Regions from separate parts of the Undibacterium sp. GrIS 1.8 genome, predicted to be linked through region 3. Evidence: predicted binding sites of a transcription regulator. Region 3 holds the regulator's gene; each other region holds the start of a gene.

Region 1 (4,294 bases), on a different contig from region 3:
CAGCAAAGGTTTGAGCTTGGCATTACTGCTGCCGACTAAGGAAGTGACAGCGGCTTTACGTTGCGCTGCACCGGGTGATTGCAGGTTAGCGGTGGCAATCACCAGTTGTAAAAGCGATTTCACCTCGGGATCGGATTCTTTTGCATAGGCTTTGCTGATGAGCGGTAGCTGTTCCAAGCTGGCATCGGTTTGCAAGCTAGTGGCTGCTGCCAGGCGTACAGATTTGTCTGCAGAAAATAACTTCAGGCCGGAGAGGGCATTGTCGATAGCACCACGCAGACGATTATTGATACTGATCGCATCGCTACCGTCGGGTAATTTACTGGATTTTCCGGTGGCGGGATTGTAGGCATTGTCGCCATCGACGATCAAAACTGCGCCGTCTGTTGTGGTGTATAGCGATTCGCTTTTGAGTGCATTTAAAACTTTGCTGCTATCGTCATTTGCCAGTGCTGCTATCTCGGTGACTGCGGCGATACGGGTATCGGGATCATCGCTGTTTAAGCCTTGTAAAAGTTTGGCATCAATCGCAGCTTGCGCGGCGCAACTCATGCAAAACAGGACAGTCAAAATACTGAATTGGAATATTTTCATAGGATATTTTGAGGTCGATTTTGAGTACTGCCAGACTTACCTTACAGAGATGAAGGTACAAAAGTACAAAAAGGATGTCCATTATTTCTGCGGCTTCCAGGCCAATTATGGTCTGGAGACCGCCAAATCATTGGACGTTGAAAATTAGAAATTTCTAAAAACCAGTTAATTAAGAGCCCACAAAATAATTAAATACGACTTAATACGACCTAATACGATGCGCGTCATTCCTGCGTGCTTTTAGTAGGAATCCAGAGACGTATGTGGATGACAACACGTCTCTGGACTTCTGCCTAGCTAGCAGGAGCGACGGACAAGCAGATAGTTTTTTTGAAGCCCCGCTATCACTATCGCGCTATTACATTTTTTGCTTTGCCTCATTACCAGGGATGTACGGACTCCAAGGTTGTGCGCGAATAGTTTCTTTCGTTTTATAAACGACATTGAACTGGCCATCCGCTTTGATCTCACCGATCATTACTGGCTTATGTAAATGATGATTGGTTGCATCCATGCTTAAGACAAAGCCAGACGGTGCTTTAAAGGTTTGTCCGCCCATTGCTGCAATTACTTTGTCGGTATCAGTAGATTTGGCTTTTTCTACTGCTTGCTTCCACATATAGATACCGACATACGTCGCTTCCATCGGATCGTTAGTCACAGCGGTAGCTGCATTCGGTAATTTTTTGGCGACCGCGTAGTCTTTCCATTTTTTAATGAACTCGGTGTTGACCGGATTTTTTACCGACTCAAAATAATTCCAAGCTGCCAGATGGCCGACTAAGGGCTTGGTATCAACACCGCGTAGTTCTTCCTCGCCGACTGAGAAGGCGACGACAGGGACGTCGGTCGCTTTCAGACCTGCATTACCCAATTCTTTATAAAACGGTACGTTGGAGTCGCCATTGATCGTGGAGATGACGGCAGTTTTGCCACCAGCGGAGAATTTCTTGATATTGGCAACAATCGTCTGATAATCAGAATGACCAAACGGGGTGTAGGCCTCGTCAATATCAGTATCCTTCACGCCCTTGCTGTGCAAAAAGGACCGTAAGATTTTGTTGGTAGTGCGTGGATAAACATAGTCAGTGCCGAGCAGAACAAAGCGCTTGGCTCCGCCGCCTTCTTTTGACATCAGATATTCCACCGCTGGTATCGCTTGTTGATTTGGGGCGGCACCAGTGTAAAACACGTTTTTCTCTAGCTCTTCACCCTCGTACTGCACAGGGTAGAACAGCAGGCTATTAAGTTCTTTAAATACCGGCAAGACAGATTTACGGGATACCGATGTCCAGCAACCAAACACGACCGACACCTTATCTTGTGAAATCAGTTGCCGCGCTTTCTCTGCAAACAAGGGCCAATTGGAGGCGGGATCGACGATCACCGGCTCCAGCTTTTTACCCATTACGCCACCTTTGGCATTGATCTCATCAATCGTCATTAATGCCACGTCTTTGAGGGAAGTCTCGGAAATTGCCATCGTGCCCGACAGCGAATGTAAAATTCCGACTTTAATCGTATCTGCTGCCAATGCCTGTGCCATCCAGGTTGATGCAGTCAAAGCCATAGCGCCGAGTGCGGTCGCTTTTAGTACGGTACGACGTGACATAATTTCTCCTTGGTGTTGAAGTAATAGACGTGTAGTAATGAGCGTAGTTGAGAGCCTGATGACTAATTTATTTGGGTATGTATAAGTGTGTGAGTAATTCCTATTTGGTTGAGAGACAATCGCAGCAAACCATCATCGTACTGAGCCACGACATTGCAAATACTTGCTGCGATAATTACTTTGCCATTTTCACGTAGCAATATCACTGTGACGGACTTCCTAAAAGTAGGAATTATTTGTACGCAATAAAAATAAATAGCAGTTTATGTGCCAGCTTGTGCGCTACGTTCACTACTAGCTACTCAACCCCATATAGACCAAAAGCCTAGATTTGTTTGCTACAAATATGTGCAGAGAAATGGTTTAAATCCCTTCTTTCGTGCGTAGTGAGAATATCTACAACAACTGACAGATGTTGGTGCAAGCTTAATTGCTGAAAATACTGAATTGACAGGGTGAGTGCTTCATCTAGCCGAACCCCATGCCCCCAAGTCGAATCCAGCCGAATTCGGCCGAATCTTGCTATCATGCAGTTTTTGCCCACCTACCAATCCAAACACTCATGTTCGATTTCCTTTTTAAGCGCAAACCTAAAGCAACATCTTCCTCTGCCAATAGCAATTTAGCCGCCGCTAACGCTGCCAGCCTGGCGAGCGTTGCCAAAGCAGATCAACAGCAACAAATTGCCCAGGCGCGTGCCGCTGCCTTGGCTAAGTTAGAGAGTCTGGCAAGCAATCCCGGTGCAGAAGACGCAATCGTTAGCTTGTTATTATCTTGTGATTTTGCTGACGGTCGTTTTAAAGCGGCTAATCATGTACACAGCGCAGCCGCGCTGCAAAAAGTACTGAGCGCAATGCGCAACACAGATAAGCGTGTTGCCAAACTGATGCAGGCACGTTTGGATGTGCTGGCGCAAGCAGATCAACAGCAACAACTGGCTTTGCGCTGTATCAATCAAGCGCAGCAGTTGGGTTTACAAGCTAGCTTAAATCCGCAGCAAATTGCTGATCTGGATAAGTTGGTGGCAGGCCTCAAACATTTTCCCGATGCTTTAAAAGCAGAATTTGATGCCCACTACACGATATTGCAAACACGCTTGCAGGCACAGACGGCGCTGCAAAGACAGGTGCTGGATCTGGTACAGCATTTGACCATATCCCAAGGGATTGCTGACGACGCCCATGGCGCTCAGTTGGATATATGGCAGCAAGCCTTTGATTTATGCTTGCAACAGGCAGAAGCTGTGGCTTTACCTAAAAATTTGCTGGCAGATTTCACGCATAAAATGCAGGCCGCACGTGAACAATGGGCGCAACTACAAAAGCAAAAAATAGCCGATGCTAAAACCTACATATCAGCACCAGTGTCAGCACCTGTAGCTACGACGATTGAATCAAGCACAGAATTTGTCGCTGCTGAAACTTCAGACAGCGTAGATGTAGCGCCTGCTAATGCAATGCATACTGATCCAACATCGACGGAAAAGCCTGCGCAAATTACGACGCCTTCATCAAAGGCTAAACCAGTCAAGCTGGTACAGGTCAGCACAGAGCAAATTTTGGCGGCGATCCAAGATATGGAGGCAGCCTTGGAGCAGGGTAGTGCGTTGCTGGCGCAAAAACTGGAGCGTGAGGTATTGCGTGGTGTTGATCTCAAACACACTGGCTTAAATGCAGAGCAAAAAGAACGTTTATTCAAAGTCCAGAGCGAGCTTGGGCGATTACTGTCATGGGCCAAATGGGGTGGCAGTATCTCCCGCGATGAACTGATCAAAGCGGCAGAAGAATTGCCATCAAAAGAATTGGAACCTGATAATCTGGCAAAAAAAGTAAGCGGCTTGCGTGAGCGCTGGAAGTCTTTAGAAGCTAGCACTGGCGGTGCGGCTAGAGAAATCTGGGATCGCTTTGATACCGCCTGCAATCTGGCCTATGCACCGGCTGCTGCTTATTTTCAGCAATTAGCAGAAGAGCGCAAAGTTAATTTGGAAAAGGCTGAACTACAACTAAGCGAGTGGCGCATTACTGCTGATGCCTTATTGCAGACAATACAGACAGCACCAGATTGGAAAGTCATCTCACAAACTGCGAT
Region 2 (4,294 bases), on a different contig from region 3:
ATTTTCAAAGTGCTGTGTTGAGGTAACGCCAGTTGGCAAACGGGTGCGAGCATCATTCGTGCTCGTTTTAGCGTAGGTGTAGCCAGAAAAGCTGTTGTCCCGCTTAGGGCTGTCACCCATGAGGGTTAATTCTAAACGATGATCATCAGTAATGTTCCAGTCGAACTTCCCTAAATAACGCTGCAATTTTGCTTCTTGTTCGCGCCATCCGGCAGTAGCGTTATTTAAGCTAGTAGCATTATTACCGGGATTAGTCCCGCTAGTATTTGTTTTTTGTGCTTCTGCCGCCAAGAACATGAATACTTTATCTTTAATAATTGGACCGCCTACATATCCGCCGTACGTCCAGTTCTCTAAAGTGTCATCTTTACGAGCACGAAATAATTTTCCGTTATTGACAGTTGCAGAGCTTGTACCGGGAATTACTGGGAAATAGATGTCGATTACATCAGAACGCAATGATTTTGGTGCGAAGCTAACTGTTCCGCCAACCTCCCAATTATTAGTGCCACTTTTTGTGGTGATATTAATTATTCCACCAACGGAGCGGCCAAACTCGGCGCCAAAACCTCCGGTTAAAACTTGTGCTTGCGAAATTCCGCCAAATGGCAATTCGGATGCACCCAATTGAGTCAATGGATTTGTTACTGGAAAGCCATTGATATAGTACGCATTTTCAGATGCTCCACCGCCACCAAGACTTGCGCCACCGGCATAACGTGGATCCGCCCGTGTTGTGTTGGGTGCCAATTGAATAATTGCGTCCACATTGCGTGTCATTGGAAGCTTATCTAATTCTTTAGCTGTGAAAGTGGCACCATTAGTTGCACTAGAGACGTCAATACGATTACGCCGAGCACTTACCTCAACAGACTGAACACCAACGCCGGAAGCAATCCCAAAGTTTGGCTCTACACCTTGCCCAGCCAAAACATCAAATTCAGAATTAGCCAGTACTGTGGCGTCTTTCATCAAAATGGCTGTATAACGCCCAGGCGGCAAAGCAGTTGCCTGAAATTTACCTGTCGCATCTATCGTGACAGTTCTTGATAAATTGGTATCCGTATTTTTTAAAGCAACTGACGTTGCAGATCCTAGTGCAACTTTACCAAACACAGTTCCGGATGCATTGGACTGCGCCATTACTGCGGGGCTTACGCCTACAGTAAAAACGCCTACCCCAAACGCCATCGTTAGTGCATGCGCCACCAGTTTCTTCTTAAAGACTAGATTTTTCTTGGACATGTAATTTTCCTGATTATATAAGTCAACAATGGATTTTTAAATTGACATCTAAATAGTTATAACTATTTCAATCTGTAACAACGCAGCGAAAAATGTTTCTAAATTCATTTTAGATGTAAATAAAAAAGCCTTTTGAAATTATTAGTTGTAACAACTTGTTTCAAAATGCTTGATGATCATGGAAACATCTTGAAGTGCTCATGTCAACACTAGGGGTTTGTTCGTTCCCAAAAAACAACAGGATATTCCAATGGGGAGTTAATTTTTAGAAAACAATCCTAGACAATTTACTAAATTATTTATCTTTAAATACATAAGTACTTGTGGCGAAAGAGATCGCTTTAATTTAAATTTATGTAAATAACGAGATACATTATTACTACTTATTAGTTATTCCCAATATCAAAAAATAATATGTAAAGAGAGGTAATAATGTGGCTATTTTCGTTTGCGAAATTAGCATTTGCTTACATCCTATTTCTACAAAAACTTAACTAACAGTTGGAACAACTTACTCAGGTGTTATGACTAACTTAGATTAAAAATATGTCCTAAACAATGCGAGCAGAATACAAATTAGGAGAGGGGTAGAATAGTTTTTGCCGCGAGATGATTATGTGAAATTTGTCACATGGCGCAGCGCCATTCTCGTTGGTTATGCTAATGACGCTTCGCTCGCATATGACTGGAGCTTAATTTGCAAAGCCATTTTGTTTAATTTGATAGGCATGAATCCTGCTTTTACAGCCTTAACATAATTTAAATTTTTAGCTATGTGAGTTCTGAAAGATGCGTCAATAAATGTGCTACTTTCTTGTGAAAGACTGATTGAGTATAGATGTAACGCCGCAGAATGCTTTATATGATTTTCCGTTTTACGGACGCGTTTTGGCGCTGCTCTCTAGCGCCGTTTTAACCCTTATCGAAAGGCAATATCGAATGGCTATCCGTGTCGCATTGCATCACAAAACCAGCTACCGTTATGACCGCCTGGTTGCTCTTTCTCCGCATGAGGTGCGCCTGCGTCCAGCGCCTCACGCACGTACGCCGATTTTGTCTTACTCACTAACCGTCGCGCCGGAACAGCATTTCATCAACTGGCAGCAAGACCCCTACGGTAATTACATTGGTCGTTTTGTTTTCCCTGAAAAATCGGATGTGCTGGAATTTACTGTCGATCTGGTTGCCGATATGACGGTGATTAATCCTTTTGACTTTTTTGTTGAGAAATACGCCGAGCATTTTCCTTTTAGCTATCCTGCGCAATTGAGTGCAGAACTTAGCCCTTATTTGCTGACCGAAAAACCGGGTGAATTGCAGACCAAATGGGTGGAGGACGCACGTACTGCGATTCTGAAAAAAGATTTGCTGACCAATGATTTTCTGGTCGCTATCAATCAGCGTTTGCAGGGCGATATCGGATATCTGCTCAGGATGGAGCCGGGCGTACAGACGCCGGAAGAAACTTTAACCAATCGCTCCGGTTCTTGCCGTGACAGTGGCTGGTTATTGGTGCAAATTTTGCGTCAGATGGGTTTGGCGGCACGCTTTGTATCGGGCTATTTAATCCAGCTCACCGCTGATCAGGAAGCATTAGATGGCCCTAGCGGTACTACCGTTGACTTCACCGATTTACATGCCTGGGCCGAAGTGTATATCCCGGGTGCCGGCTGGATTGGTTTAGATCCGACCTCCGGCATGCTGGCCAGTGAAGGGCATATTCCATTGGCGTGCACTGCGTTGCCCTCTTCTGCGGCACCAGTGACGGGCTTTACCGATAAGGCCGAAGTGACTTTCCACCATGAGATGACGATTACCCGCATCCATGAAGATCCGCGCGTGACCAAGCCGTATTCCGACGCCGACTGGAAGGCGATTGATCTGATCGGCCAGCAAGTCGATGCAGATTTAAAACGACAAGATGTACGGCTGACGCAAGGTGGTGAGCCGACCTTTGTCTCTATCGACGATATGGATGGTGCTCAGTGGAATACGCTGGCGCATGGTGATAAAAAACGGGAATTGGCCGGCGAACTGATGCACAGGTTGAAAAACCATTTTGCGCCTGGCGGCATGCTGCACTACGGTCAGGGAAAATGGTATCCGGGCGAACCTTTACCGCGCTGGGCTTTAAATATTTATTGGCGGATTGATGGTCAGCCGATGTGGCTGGACGCCAGCTTATTCTCGGATGAGAAAAAAGCCGATGGGTATACCAATGCCGAGGCATATCTGTTTATGACGGCGCTGGTTAAAGCGCTATCACTGCCAGAAGGTAGCCAGATTCCAGCCTATGAAGATGTGATGCAACAGGCGCAGCGCGAACAGGGTTTGCCCGTCAATTTAGATCCGCTGAAAGCTGATTTAAAAGCGCCGGAAGAACGTCGTCGTTTAGCACGTTTGCTGGAGCACGGCCTTGGCGAAGTGGTTGGTTACGTCTTGCCGCTGAAGCCAAAAGACACCGATCCGAGCATCTCTTTGGGGGTTGCCTGGCGGACCTCGCCGTGGCCAATTAAGCGCGAACATTTATACCTGATCGATGGCGATTCTCCGATGGGTTTACGCCTGCCACTGAGTGCATTGCCTTGGGTGCAGCCAGAAAAAGAAATCCATGAGTTTGATGTAGACCCGTTCGCCCCGCGCACGCCTTTGCCTTCTGCCAAAGACGACAAACCAGTGACCAGTAATAGTGCAACAAATGCCAGTGTTGCTGCTGACAAAACCAAGCCTGCTCAATCAGTGCCAACAATTGTTTCTTCAACTAAAACAGCCGCGAGCGGTACAAGCCCGGCACCGCTGACAGCCGCGATGGCAGCACATGCCGCAGTGGTAGCGGCTGCAACCTCGGCAGGAGCAACGCCAGCCGCCGTCGCTGCTTTGATGGCGAAATCTCCTGCCACTTCTTCTGCACCCGCCAAACCAGTTTCGCCAGCGGCGAGCGTAAACAAATCTGTGCCAGAGCCGCGTGATGTCATCCACACCGCTTTGTGCGTGCAGGTACGTGACGGCCGTTTGCATATTTTTATGCCGCCGGTAAAGCGCATAGAAG
Region 3 (4,294 bases):
CAGTCTTAGCGATGTATTCGTGGCGACTAATAATACGTCTGGAAAATCTGTTGACGGTGGCGGACGTGTGACGTTAATTTTGGCTCCAAAATCCGACAAAAAAGTCAAAGAATAAGATGAGTACATTATTAGTTAAGGGTTTGCAAAAGCGCTATGGCGCGCGGCAAGTCGTCCGTGACGTGTCGTTGGAAGTAAAGAGCGGTGAAGTGGTCGGTTTGCTAGGTCCGAACGGCGCTGGCAAGACTACATCGTTTTATATGATTGTTGGACTGGTACCCTCTGATGCCGGTGAGATCAATATTGATGGTGTTGATATCTCGCGCTTACCCATACACAAACGTGCAACCTTGGGCTTATCTTATTTGCCGCAAGAGGCCTCGGTATTTCGTAAGCTGTCTGTAGAAGACAATATCCGTGCAGTTCTTGAATTACAAAAAGATGAAAACGATCAATTTCTGAGTAAAAAGAAAATTGAAAAACGTTTAGACACCTTGCTGGCCGAATTGCAGATTGACGGCATTCGTGAAAATCAGGCTTTATCCTTGTCGGGTGGTGAACGTCGCAGGGTAGAGATCGCCAGAGCATTGGCAACCAATCCTCGTTTCGTGTTGTTGGATGAGCCTTTTGCAGGCGTCGATCCGATTGCCGTCATTGAGATCCAACGGATTGTGCGCTTCCTTAAAAACCGGGGTATCGGCGTTCTGATCACAGATCACAATGTACGCGAAACTCTTGGCATTTGTGACCATGCCTACATCATTAATCAGGGCGCTGTGTTGGCGACTGGTAAGCCAGACGATATCATTAAAGACGAATCGGTTCGCCGAGTTTATCTGGGAGAGCATTTCCGCATGTAGCGGGAAGCCATACGATGATGAAGCAAAGCCTGCAACTCCGCACGTCCCAGCATTTGGCCTTAACGCCCCAATTGCAGCAATCGATACGTTTGCTGCAATTGTCCACGCTGGAGCTACATCAAGAGTTAGAAAATCTACTTTCCGACAATCCCATGTTGGAGCGGGTAGATGATCCTATGGATAATGCAGTGCGCTTGCTGGCCGACGGCGCCATCAGTGCGACTACGAATAATTCTGAAACTGAATTCGCCGCGCCAGAAATGAATGGCGATGCAGCTACTGCAAGTGCCAGTACTGAAAATGCCGAGCTTAGCGAAGTCGCTGCCTCTGCCGATAGCACCAGCGCGAATGAAGAAGAGTGGAGCTTTGATGATGTTCCTCAAGGCAGCAAATCGTCAGAAGAAGATGACGGACGTCCGCAGTTAGAAGCAGCACAAACTAGCCTCAGAGATCACTTGTTGGAGCAGATGCGATTGAACATTCGCGAGCCCCGTGATCGTGCTCTGATTGAGCTGATGATTGATGCCTTGGATACCAATGGCTATTTGATGGAAACGCTTGAAGAAATTCATGCCAGCTTGCCATTGGAATTATGTGTTGAGCCGGAAGAATTATCCTTTGCGCTGAACATGTTGCAGAACTTTGACCCTAGCGGTGTCGGTGCCAGAAATGTATCCGAATGTCTGGCCTTGCAGATTAAACGTTTTCCTAAAATTCCTTTTGTGACGCGTCGGCTGGCGCAAAAAATTGTTGAGAGCCACATCACTTTATTCGCTCAAAGAGATTTTAATAAGTTGAAGAAAATCCTTAATTGTGATGACGAGGATTTACGCGAAGCGCAAGTGGTTATTCGTCAATGTAACCCCAAACCGGGTGCTGAATTTGCCGTGGCGGCTTCAGATTATGTCGTGCCGGATGTGATAGTCAGAAAGACAGTGAACGGCTGGCAAGTATTACTCAATCAAGATGTGATGCCAAAGCTACGTGTTAATAGTATGTACGCCAGCATCATGAAGCAAAATCGGGGTGACGGTACGCTAGGTTCCCAATTGCAAGAGGCGCGCTGGCTAATCAAAAATATGCGGCAACGCTTTGATACGATTTTGCGGGTTTCACAAGCGATAGTTGAAAGACAACGTAATTTTTTCACGCACGGTGCCGTTGCAATGCGACCACTTGTGTTGCGCGAAATTGCTGATACACTGGGTTTACACGAGAGCACTATTTCTCGTGTAACGACGCAAAAATACATGCTGACCCCGCATGGTATGTTTGAGTTGAAATATTTCTTCGGTAGCCATGTCGCGACGGAAGCAGGGGGGGAAGCATCATCCACCGCGATACGTGCACTCATCAAGCAGTTGATAGGAGCAGAAGACCAGAAAATCCCACTCTCTGACAGCAAGATTGCAGACATGCTGGGAGAACAAGGCATGGTAATTGCGCGACGCACAGTCGCCAAATATCGCGAGGCCTTGAAAATCCCGCCAGTAAGCCTGCGCAAATCTTTGTAACTTGTTCTTGAAATATCCTCGTGTGTTGCTATATATAATTTAGCTCAATAAATAATTTAAGTATTAGTCTGCCAATTCATCGTCTGATTAAATTTACATTAATTGAGTTAAGACAAAATGTTTGTAACAAGTAAGATTACCAAGGAGCGTAGTATGAATCTCACCATCAGTGGACATCACCTCGAAGTAACTCCTGCAATTCGTGAACATGTGCAAAATAAGCTTGAACGTATCAGGCGGCATTTCGATCAAGTAATTGATATCGCCGTCATCCTGACCGTGGACAAGCTCAAAGAAAAGGAAAAACGCCATAAAGCAGACATTAATCTGCACATCAGTGGCAAAGATATTCATGTTGAAAGCCTGGCACAAGATCTCTACGCCGCCATCGACACTCTCATCGACAAACTGGACCGACAAGTCATTAAACATAAAGACAAAATCCAAAATCATCAACATGACGCGATCAAACACATACCCGATCCGACGCCAGTGTAAGCAGATGACTTAGTCGCTTTTTCGATTAGAAAATAGCAAAAAAGGACGCAATCCGGCGTCCTTTTTTTGTTTACGTAACACTTGATTTTTTTGCGAAGATTATGCGCTGATATAAATATACTCCCATATTATTTTTATAAATATGGCTTATTGTCCAGTAATTACATGGACAACTAAAATATACCTGGGGAGAGTATTTATATTGGGTACTGGAGAAATAAGCGACACTCGTAGCTATTCATTTCTTTAAGCCGCACAGATTAGCTTGTACGCATTTAAATTTAACCTCAATACCCTAAAGTTTTTCCGTCGGGATTGCGCGGATCTGAATAACCATCAAATCCCTGATTGCTCATTTGTATCGTTTGTGTGCGCCCCATAGTCGGTGACAATCTCAGATGCTGACCTTTTTGCTCCAGTATGTTTAAGGTATCGATAGTGATCCCTTTTTCTACGCGCAATTGATCTGGCATCCATTGATGATGAATGCGAGGCGCAATGCTGGCTTCGGCAATATTCATATCATGGTCAATCACATTCATAATAATTTGCAAACTGGTGGTGATAATCCGGCTACCCCCCGGGCTGCCTGTGGTCAGAAATGGTCGTCCGTCTTTTAAAATAATTGTCGGTGACATTGAGCTGAGCGGGCGCTTGTATGCCGCAATCGCATTGGCATCGCCACCAAGTAATCCAAACGCGTTGGGAGCACCCGCTTTTACGGAGAAATCATCCATTTCATTATTTAAGGTAATGCCGGTGCCGCTAGCAACGATGCCGCTACCAAAATTCAGATTCAGCGTGTAGGTAGTTGCGACGACGTTACCATACTGATCTGCTGTAGCAAAATGGGTAGTTTGATCACTTTCGTAAGGCGCTAGTTTACCGGGCTTGATTTGATCGGACGGCGTTGCATGTTCTGGATTAATTTTCTTTGATAACTCATCAGCATAGGCGCGTGATGTCAGTGCTTTAATCGGTACTTTGACAAAATCGGGATCGCCCAAATATTCAGAACGATCGGCATAAGCGAGCTTCATGGTCTCCGCCATCAGGTGTAAGTTTTGTGCGCTATTACTGCCTTGTTCTTTAATCGGAAAGTGTTCAAGAATATGCAACATTTGTACGATGTGTACGCCGCCTGAGCTGGGTGGCGGCATGGCCACGATTTCATAGCCGCGATAACTACCTTTGACGGGTTCGCGCTCGACGACCTTATAATTTTTCATATCTTCTGCGCTGATGATGCCTTCATGCTGCGCCATTTCTGCAACAATTTTCTTTGCGATGGCGCCTTGATAAAAAGCACTCGCGCCTTCTTTTGCAATCAACTTGAGGGATGCAGCCAGATCTTTTTGGATTAATTTTTCACCTGCGACCAGAGGTTTGCCATTTTTAAAAAAGATCGCTTTGCTCGACTCCCAC

What was found. Region 3 encodes sigma-54, which starts transcription at its own class of promoters, with help from an activator protein. Its sites were predicted from a motif close to TGGCANGNAANCTGCTTT; they were not measured.
Region 1: urtA (urea ABC transporter substrate-binding protein) is a predicted target of sigma-54. The motif match lies at 2,462-2,479, and genes of this name have one in related genera.
Region 2: AAKU64_RS00965 (transglutaminase family protein) is a predicted target of sigma-54. The motif match lies at 1,970-1,987, and genes of this name have one in related genera.

Annotation. Positions count from the first base shown of each region.
Region 1 is NZ_JBEONQ010000019.1:36,252-40,545, reverse strand. It holds gene urtB (urea ABC transporter permease subunit UrtB) at 1-594, opposite strand, end outside; gene urtA (urea ABC transporter substrate-binding protein) at 953-2,206, opposite strand; gene AAKU64_RS10880 (DUF349 domain-containing protein) at 2,769-4,294, shown strand, end outside.
Region 2 is NZ_JBEONQ010000001.1:229,251-233,544, reverse strand. It holds gene AAKU64_RS00970 (TonB-dependent receptor) at 1-1,245, opposite strand, end outside; gene AAKU64_RS00965 (transglutaminase family protein) at 2,185-4,294, shown strand, end outside.
Region 3 is NZ_JBEONQ010000006.1:79,209-83,502, reverse strand. It holds gene lptA (lipopolysaccharide transport periplasmic protein LptA) at 1-115, shown strand, start outside; gene lptB (LPS export ABC transporter ATP-binding protein) at 117-857, shown strand; gene AAKU64_RS04395 (RNA polymerase factor sigma-54) at 875-2,371, shown strand; gene hpf (ribosome hibernation-promoting factor, HPF/YfiA family) at 2,525-2,869, shown strand; gene ggt (gamma-glutamyltransferase) at 3,157-4,294, opposite strand, start outside.